One region of the Paenibacillus sp. GD4 genome, then DNA from elsewhere that is predicted to be linked to it. Evidence: predicted binding sites of a transcription regulator. Region 1 holds the regulator's gene; each other region holds the start of a gene.

Evidence for each region. The regulator Rex, encoded in region 1, represses fermentation and respiration genes when NADH is low (regulators of the CRP and FNR family bind a similar motif). The targets are predictions, from matches to a motif close to TTGTGAAATATTTCACAA.
Region 2: a site for Rex is predicted at 2,022-2,039, ahead of RAC89_RS23545 (helical membrane plugin domain-containing protein). Genes of this name have one in related genera too.
Region 3: a site for Rex is predicted at 1,509-1,526, ahead of hcp (hydroxylamine reductase). Genes of this name have one in related genera too.

The regions. Positions count from the first base shown of each region.
Region 1 is NZ_JAVCYK010000001.1:565,962-569,243, reverse strand. It holds gene dinG (ATP-dependent DNA helicase DinG) at 1-1,632, shown strand, start outside; gene RAC89_RS02530 (redox-sensing transcriptional repressor Rex) at 1,629-2,264, shown strand; gene RAC89_RS02525 (inorganic phosphate transporter) at 2,314-3,282, opposite strand, start outside.
Region 2 is NZ_JAVCYK010000002.1:29,280-32,561, forward strand. It holds gene RAC89_RS23530 (hypothetical protein) at 1-507, opposite strand, end outside; gene RAC89_RS23535 (hypothetical protein) at 507-1,325, opposite strand; gene RAC89_RS23540 (zinc ribbon domain-containing protein) at 1,459-1,854, opposite strand; gene RAC89_RS23545 (helical membrane plugin domain-containing protein) at 2,086-2,529, shown strand; gene RAC89_RS23550 (NAD(P)/FAD-dependent oxidoreductase) at 2,567-3,282, shown strand, end outside.
Region 3 is NZ_JAVCYK010000001.1:2,087,401-2,090,682, reverse strand. It holds gene RAC89_RS09760 (DUF4405 domain-containing protein) at 1-18, opposite strand, end outside; gene hcp (hydroxylamine reductase) at 142-1,431, opposite strand; gene RAC89_RS09750 (LamG-like jellyroll fold domain-containing protein) at 1,700-3,282, shown strand, end outside.

The sequences.
Region 1 (3,282 bases):
GTCTCCAGCGACGCTGAGTCTTGTTTGAACCGCGCATGTCCGTGGTTTAAAAAATGCTTCTATCATCGGGCAAGGCACGAAGCCAACAATGCGGATGTCGTTATCACGAATCATTCCTTATTATTTACGGATGTTGTGGCGGAAAACCGCGTGCTGCCGGGGTATAAGCATTTGGTCATCGATGAAGCGCATCACTTTGAGGAAGTGGCCAGCAAGCATTTAGGAATTGAGCTTCATTATCATGGGCTCTCCGGTACGCTGCTATGGCTCTATAAGGATGCGCGTACAGGACAGCTCTCCCTGCTCAAGCAGAAGCTGGCCCGATTCGAGAAGGATATTACGCAGAAATGGTGCTCGATGATAGAGGAAATCGTTCCGAGGCTTATCGCTTTGAAGGAGCAGTGGGATGAGCTGACCGAGGTTCTTTATCAGCTGCTGGCGTCCCGAAGCGATGCTTCGCAAACCGAAGGCAATACGATGGTGCTTCGGCTGAGAAAGGACAGCTTGCCGAACGGCTGGGATAAGCTGATGGTTATGGAAGAGAATATGCAGCTTCATTTTACTGAGGTGAACAAGAAGCTGGATCGTCTACTTACGGAGGTTAAGGAGCTGCAGGATGAGTATGACGCCGCAAGCCTTGTGACGGACTTAAGCGGAACCGTGAAACAGCTGCTTCGACACAAAGATGCGCTGCACTTTTTCATGACCATGGCAGATGAGAATTATGTATACTGGCTCGAAGCGGGTCATTATAATAAAGCGCGTTCGCTTCAGCTGAGCAGCGTGCCGATGGATGTCAGCAGTCTGCTGAAGCAGTACTTCTTCGATGCAAAGGAAAGTGTTGTGATGACCTCAGCAACGCTCTCCGTCGGTAAGTCCTTTGACTATACCTGCGAGCAGCTTGGACTGCAGACTCAGGACGACAATAAGCTGGTGACCGTACAGCTGCCGTCTCCGTTTAATTACCGTGAGCAAGCCCTGGTGGTTATTCCGCGGGATTTTCCAAGTATTCGGGGCAACGTTGGGGAGAAGGAGTTTGTGGACAAGCTGATTTTATCCCTTGCGGAGGTCGCACTTGAGACCAAGGGACGCATGCTGGTGCTGTTTACCTCCAACCGGATGCTGAAGGCAGCTCACGCCGGACTTAAGGATATGCTTTCTCCCTTCGGCATTCAGGTGCTGGGACAAGGCGTAGACAGCAGCAACCGAAGCAAGCTGACACGGATGTTCCAAAATCACCCCGCAAGCGTATTGCTCGGCACCAGCAGCTTCTGGGAAGGGGTTGACATTCCGGGGAATGCGTTAAGCTGCCTGGCCATTGTCAGGCTTCCCTTTCAGCCTCCGAATCATCCGCTGGTGGAAGCGAAAACGGAAAACCTCAAGAAGCTTGGCCAAAACCCGTTTATGAAGCTTTCCGTACCGCAAGCGGTCATTCGCTTCAAGCAGGGCTTCGGCCGGTTGGTTCGAACGGCCTCCGACCGCGGCATCGTGCTGGTGTATGATACCCGCGTGATCGATACGAACTACGGCAAATATTTTTTATATTCACTGCCGGGCCCCAAAATAGAGCATATGAACACCAGTCAGCTCGTACCGAGAATTAAGCAGTGGATGGGTGAGAAGGAACAATGAAAACACCGAAAATTTCGGAAGCGGTCGTACGTCGGCTGCCGATCTATTTACGATTTCTAAATGAATTAAGCAAAAATCATGTTCAAACGGTATCCTCGCAGGATCTGGGACAAAAGCTTGACTTAAATCCTGCGCAAATCCGGAAGGATCTTGCCTATTTCGGTGAGTTCGGAAAAAAAGGGATCGGTTACGACGTCGATTACCTCATTGAAAAAATTCGACAAATTCTGAAGTTGGATAAAGTTATCCCCGTAGGGCTTGTAGGAGCGGGAAACCTGGGGAGAGCCCTCTGCAATTATAATGCCTACTTGAAAGACAATATGAAAATTGTAGCGGTGTTTGACGCGCATGATTCGAAGGTTGGGGAATCCATAAACAACCTGAAGGTGAAGCCTATGAAAGAGCTGAAGACAACAGTTGAGGCTCACCGCATTCGTATAGGGATCATCACTGTTCCGGCCGTTGAGGCACAACAGGTGGCGAACCAGTTTGTTGAGGCCGGGGTAGAGGCGATTCTGAACTTTGCTCCGATTATCATCAAGGTTCCCGCCGACGTTCGTGTCCATCATGCGGATTTCACAACGGAGCTGCAAAGCTTGGCTTACTATTTGGAGGATGAAGCAGATAAATAAGATGGGAATGCAAAAGCCCGGTCACTTAAGAGTGGCCGGGCTTGTCTTATTACGAAAAGACGAAAACAACTTTGTACAACAGGAAGGCGAGAATCATACTAATCGGGATCGTAATGATCCATGTCATGACCATTCGTGTTACGGTTGCCCACTTCACGTCATGGAACCTCAAGACGGCTCCAGAGCCGATAATGGAGGAGGAAATAACATGAGTCGTAGAAAGCGGCATTCCCATGGCCGTAGAAGTCTGGATCACAATCGATGAGTTCAAATCGGAAGCAAAGCCGTTGATCGGTTCGATCTTTAACAGCTTACGGCTCATCGTTTTGATAATTCTCCAGCCGCCGATGGAGGTCCCAAGCCCCATCGCGGTCGCGGCGGCAAGCTTAACCCACAAAGGCACATCCAGCGAGCTTTGGTATTGCAGCGCGACTAAACCGAATACGATGATACCCATTGCCTTCTGTGCGTCATTCCCGCCATGGGAGAAGGAGAGAAGTCCGGCGGAAAGGATTTGGAAGAACCGAAAGGTTCGATTGAGCTTGGATCTGGAATTATTACCGGATACAAGTACAATTCTCTTAATGATCCACATAATGATAAATCCTGTAGCAAAAGCCACGATCGGGGACAGGATCAAGATCACGATGATCTCCTTAAAGCCTGCCCAGTTGACCGACTGCATTCCGGCGCCGGAGATGACCGCACCTGCCAGGGAGCCGATTAAGGTATGTGACGAAGAGGAAGGAATCCCATAGTACCAAGTGAGCAGATTCCATATAATCGCGGAAAGCAGAGCGGCGATAACGATATAAACTCCATTTTCGATCGTAGCCGGGTTGGCAATTTTACCGCCTACGGTTTTCGCAACCTCCGATGAATAAATGGCGCCGACAAAGTTTAGGACGGCAGCGTAAATGACAGCGAATCGGGGAGATAACGCCCGGGTTGAGATGGACGTAGCAATGGCATTGGCCGTATCGTGAAACCCGTTGATGAAGTCAAAGAGCAGGGCAAG
Region 2 (3,282 bases), on a different contig from region 1:
CAGGAGAAACGAGATGCTGCCAAGCATAATGATAAGAATGGATAAATACTGGGAATCATATCCTGGGAGATGAATGAGAAATGGCACAAGCAGCATAGATACGGAACTAAGCAGAAAATACAACCTCGCTCGTTTACGCAGAGTATGAGCCAAGGCAACTGCGCCGTGCTCCGCTGCATGGTTCCTTGCGGCATCGAGAAACCTGCTTACCATGGCCAGCATGAGAAACTGTACCAAACTTCCGTAGGTTAATAAAGGAATGCTGATAATCCCATCTCTTCCCGAGCTTGGCAGCAGGGGCAACAGGTCTGCGGCAGAGAGGAAGGTTAGGGCAATTGCATAGGGCAGGGCATGGGAATATTCCTTGCGAACCCGGCTTGCCCGATGGATGGCGTTCCATAGAAGTACATAGCCAACCAGATCGGGCAGCAAATCGAAGAATAAAATTCTGACATCGATGAGGATCCATACCATTGCCCAGGCAAATCGGTTAAAGGCTCTATGCATTAGTCTTGACCCCCGTTTCGCTGGCGAACGTAGCTGAGCAGCTCCCGGTTATCGAACTGAGGCCATTGTCCGATGATTCCGTGCGATGCCGCCTCCCGTCCCTCCGCATCCAGCAGCGTCAATCGCAATCGATAAGCATGGTGCCGCCGTTCATCCATAGGGGGTAGCTGGAAACGATACTCCATTCCAATGTAGTCCCCAGGCTGGAGAGTCATCGGGTAGCCGTTACGATCCAGGGCATCCTTTCCGTTCAGCTCCGCAGTAAAAACACCTTGCAGCTGACGCTCGAAGCTAAGCTTCAGCGAATGGAGCGTTATCGCTTGCTTCACTCGATATCCGGTACTCCCGGAGCCGTCCGATGAGCCCGCCGAATGGGCTTGCTCCATGCGGCTTTCTCCCGTTACGCTGCGATTCGGAAAGATCGTTATACTTCCGATGGAAACGACTTCTTCCGTCCCGTCGGTGTAATACACACGCATCCGGTCAAAGGCGTACGGCTCCGTTATTTTCTGCATATCGAAGGTAGCGGGACTAAGAATTTGCTCCATTACCTGAAGCCTCCCGAATTCCGACCGTGGCAGCGAATGGTGAACACGCAGCCAAGCTCCGTTAGGCAGCTCGTATTGGTACGGCTTTTTCTTCATATCCGTATTGGCTATATAATAGATGCTTGTGTGAGCAAACAAGGAGGCGTCCAGCTCATAGTAATGCTCCAGGAATATCGGATTCTTCAGCTTCTGCGATTCGTAGTAACCGATGCTTCCCGACCACACGGCCAGCAGGAGAACGAGCAGGAGAGAAAGCTTATATTTTCGCACCCGGAACCCTCCTTTACCCATCTCGTTACCTACTGAATACTGACGAAGCTCCGCTCCTTATTGTTGCTGAATGCACATAAATAAGGCTATCAGCTTGAGATCGTCCTCAAGAGATAGCCTGTCGTAAGGAGAGTCACGGCTCGCGGGAAGGATTCTCCAAATCAATGATGACCGGCTCATTCGGGAATTTATAACCGCAGCCGGGACAATACTTCGTATCGGCCAGCACGACCTTGCCGCATACGCATTCTTTTTCTTTCTTTACCTCGACAATTTTGTGTTCCAGAAGCTTGATTTCCTGCTCAATGAGCTTGATGGCTTCAGCGCCGGAGGCGATAGCCGTTTCCGCTAGAGAAAGGCTTCCTGAGGAATAAGCTTGATAGACCTGCTGCCCAATGAGCTGGTACTGACGCTCGATCTCCTTTTGTTTGGCGAAAATGGAGGCCTTGATCCGTGTAATTTCCACGGTCTGCTGCGCTTTTTTCGCTGCCTCCGAAGCGCCCTGCTTCATTTTGTCAAAGAAAGACATAGGTTCCCCTCCATATCTTGACGTCTTTTTCTTCCTACAGTAGTTTATGTAACACAGGATTCGTAAAGTCCTTCCCTAATGGAATCGTTTTTTCCCAGGAAGAAATGTGAAAAGAACTACTTTCTTATTGACGATTGGCGTATCCTGTCGTATTATGTATAAAGTAATTGTGAATTAAATCACATGATACGGATCGTTTATTACTCAAATAGGAAATAGGAGTGTGTTCTTATGCAAGCTGTAGAAACACAGAACCAAGCACCAACTGGCAGCACTGAGGCGGTTGATGCTCAAGGGCTGACCCGTTTGCTGACTCAACTGGCCAAGCCGGAGGTTCAACAATCCTTGCTTGTCCTCATCGATAATCTTCCTAGACTGACTGCAGCAGCAGATAAGCTGGCCCAAGTCTATGAAACGGCAAGCACGCTGGCAACGGACCCGGTGTTCGTTGCGGACATTAAGGGCGGCTTCGAGGAGATCGTCCTGCCCGTTGCGGACAAAGCGAAAGGAATTGCCTCGGCCGTTATGGAAGCAAGCGATAGGGCACAAAATGAAACGGATTCGATCGGATTGTTCGGACTGCTCAAAATGATGAATGATCCCCAGGCACAGAAGCTGTTTCGGTTCCTGCGCGCATATCTAGCGGTTGCCAACGAACGGGAGAGCGCGCGATAAGCTGCGGACTAATAGAGATAAGACGGAGGTTTTTTCAATGACTCAAAAAATCGTAATTCTCGGCGGCGGCTACGGCGGATTGCTTAGTGCAATCACCGCTAGAAAATATTTCACACCGGAAGAAGCATCGATCACCCTTGTCAACCGGATCCCATCCCACCAGATCGTAACCGAGCTGCATCGTTTGGCGGCCGGGAACATTTCGGAGCAGGCCATTGCTTTGCCTCTGGAGAAGCTGCTTCATGGCAAGTCGGTGAACCTTATCGTACAGAACGTGGAGAGCTTCACACCGGATCAGAACAAGGTGCTGCTGCAGGACGGCCGAACCCTGGAATATGATATGCTGGTTGTCGCTCTCGGCAGCGAAACGGCCTTTTTCGGCATTCCGGGCCTGGAGGAAAACAGCTTTACTCTTAAATCCGTGCGTGACGCGAACCGGATTCGAGCGCATATCGAGGCAAAGCTGCAAGCCTATGCCCAAACGCATAACCAATCGGATGCGACTTTCGTTATCGGCGGCGGCGGACTGACCGGTGTTGAGATGGTAGGCGAGCTTGCTGACGAGCTGCCGGCGATGTGCCGCAAGCTGGGCATCGACTACAGCGAAATCTCACTATACTGTGTAGAAGCCGGTCCTTCCATTCTGGCAGGCTTCCCTGCAGATCTCGTTGACCGCGCAAGAACAAGCCTGGAGAAGCGTGGAGTGACGTTCCTTACGGGTGTGCCGATAACGGAAGTGAAGGGCAGCACCGT
Region 3 (3,282 bases), 1.5 Mb from region 1:
CGATTTCTTTTTATTCATACCTCGCAAACTCCCATACTCAGAATGGTTTCATCGCCTCTTATTATGCGAGGGATGGCTGAAACCGTTCTGAGCAGGGGCTGAAAGCTCGCTGAATGTTTGACCGATGCTGCCGGTGATGCGTTAATGCGCCAGCATATCGGCCATATCCTCCTGTGCGTTGCCGATCAGCTTCAAGCCGAACGTCTGCACGAGCACATCCATTACGCCGGGCGTGATGAACTCCGGCGGCTTCGGACCGATGCGGATGTCCTTGATTCCCAAGCTGAACAGACCAAGGAGAATAGCGACGGCCTTTTGCTCAAACCAGGACAGCACGATGCTGACAGGAAGCTCGTTCACGGAGCAGCCGAAGGCGTCCGCCAGCGCCAGCGCGATTTTGACCGTGGAGCCGGAGTTATTGCACTGCCCCAGATCGATGTAGCGCGGAATACCCGTAGCCCCTACCGTACCGTAGTCGACGTCGTTGAAGCGGAACTTGCCGCAAGAGGTGGTCAGAATGACCGTGTCGTTCGGCAGCGAGGTAGCCAGCTCACGGTAGTACTCCCCGCCCGAGCCCGGTGCGTCGCAGCCGGCGATGACGAAGAAGCGTCTGATTTTGCCGTCCTTTACGGCTTGAATGATTTCCGGCGCCAGCCCGATTACTGTTTCGTGGTGGTAGCCTGTCGTCAGCACGGCCTCCGATTCGATATTCGCTGCAGGCAGCTGGAGGGCTCTCTCGATCAGAGGAGAGAAGTCCTCGCCCACAATTTTGGTGACCCCCTCAAGTCCGGCTACTTCATAAGAGAAGAACCGGTCGGCATACGAGCCCTTGATCGGCATGACGCAGTTGGTCGTCGCCAGAATCGCGCCGGGGAATTTCTCGAACAGACGGCGCTGGTCGTACCAGGCCTTCCCGATATTCCCTTTGAGATGAGGATATTTCTTCAGCTCCGGATACCCGTGAGCCGGCAGCATTTCGGAGTGGGTATAGATGTTGATGCCCTTGCCCTCGGTTTGCTTGAGCAGCTCCTCCAGCGCGTAGAGGTTGTGTCCGGTAACGACGATGCATTGGCCCTCGATTTTGTTTTGCGAAACGGTGACGGGCTGCGGGATCCCGAAATGCGTCGTATGCGCGCGGTCAAGCACATCCATGATGCGTACGGCGGCACTGCCCACCTTCATCGCCATATCGATATGCTCCTGGAGATTAAAGTTGGAGTTGGTTAGAGTCATATACAGCGCTTCATGCGTGATCTTATCCACCTCAGGGTCGCTGTAGCCAAGCTGGCGGGCGTGGGTGGCATAGGCCGCAATCCCTTTCAAAGCAAAAATCATCGTATCCTGCAGGCTCGCGATATTCTCGTCCTTACCGCATACCCCGATCACCTTGCAGCCGCCTGTCGGCGTTTGTTCGCATTGGTAACAAAACATAACGAATCTCCTCCAATTTATCTTTCGTAATTGTTTTTCTCATGGGTACCACTTTACCAAGAAGACAAGGCATCGGAATGTGATGGGAATCACAATGGATTTGTACAAATGATGGCAGCGAAACATGGGACTTTCGTATGAAAAAACACCAAAACTATGACTTATCATTGCCCATTCTTGGAAGTATAATAGATTCATAGCTTTGTTGACAGGTGGATGTATTTGTCGCAATTTGTAGAATTGATACGGGAGCGGGGTTGGATATTCTTTGAAAATTAATACTGCTGCAGCAGTACTGATGCTGCTGATCTTTTGCTGCTTTTTTGCAGCGCCGCGGAGCTATGCCGAGCCCATACAGGATGAATTTACTGTCGATTCCGGCTTGTGGGACTACATGGGGAATGCGTCGCGGCAGGGTGACGGAGCCGTCCGGCTGACGGAGGCTAAGGGCTCCCAGGTAGGGACGATCTGGCTCAAGCAGAGCGCGGCTCCGCCTTATCAAGTGAGCTTCAAGTTCAAGATCGATCGTCCGATACCAGGTGACGGGGGCGACGGTCTGGTGTTTATGTTCAATAAGCAGCAAAATCTGGCCCCGGCCTCGGGCGGCGGGATGGGCTTCGAGCCGGGCAGCGGCTACGGGGTCGAGTTCGATACCGTCCATAACGGCGAATATGATCAGGACGGCAGCCATATCGCCTTGTTCAAAGACAATGCCAAGCATATGCCGGACCCGCTGGATGCTACACGCCGGCATGCGCTGGCGCTGGTGCCTGCCGCCGGTCTGAGCGACGGCGCCTGGCATGATGTCAGCCTTCGCGTGGAGAACCATCGGGTCACGCTATGGAAGGACGGCAGCTTGGTGTTCCGCGCGGACGGTCCGCTGGACAACTCCTTCGCGGGCCTCGGATTCTCGGCAAGCACGGGCGGATCCTATCAAGCGCATTGGATTGACAGCTTTCAGCTGGATAGCGCTCCTTTTATCAGTAGGGTGGATGCGGATAAGGAGGGTCGCCTGAAGAACGGGGAGACGGTGGATCTCCAGCTGCAGTTTTCCAAGACAGTGAACGTCACCGGCTCTCCCGAGCTCACGCTGAATAATGGGGCCAAGGCGGTATATGCCAGCGGCTCGGGGACGGACACGCTGCATTTTACTTATTCGGTGGACGGAACGAAGCGAACGAAGGCGCTTGACGTCACGGGTCTGGCTCTGAACGGGGGAAGCATCAAGGGCATGGATGGCTACGATGCCAACGTGGCGATGCCGGACCCGGGTGTCGCCGGCTGGCTGTCTCAGACGAAAAGGCTGATCATCGACGGTCTTGTGCTGCAGCTCGATTTTGAAGGCGGCTATACGGATTTGTCGGGGATGGCGAATCACGGAACGGCGAACGGGGAGGTCGCCTTGGTCCCGGGCACCAAGTTCGGCCAGGCGGTCCAAATCAAGGGCAATGGAGTGGCCGCGGCGGGAAGTAACGGGGTGATCCGCATCCCGGATAGCTCTACACTCGCGCTGCAGAATGAACTGACCGCCTCCTTCTATTTGCGTGTGGATAGCAAGAAGGGGACGGACGGGTATTGGACGCAGCTGGATGAAGGAGTCCAGTCGATCCTTGCGAAGAAAAGCGACACCGAGGGCTTTGTCATCAACCTGGATTATATGGCCAATCCGGATGAAATCTATTTTAATAAATCAATGGATGCCTACAGCGGCCAAAATGGACTTGTTATGGATTATACGTATCCTACAGGCAATCCTCCAGACGGTCCTCCAGGCGAATGGCATCACGTGGCCGTCGTCGTTGCCACCGATAAAATTCAATTGATCGTTGATGGAGACACTAAAAAAACAGA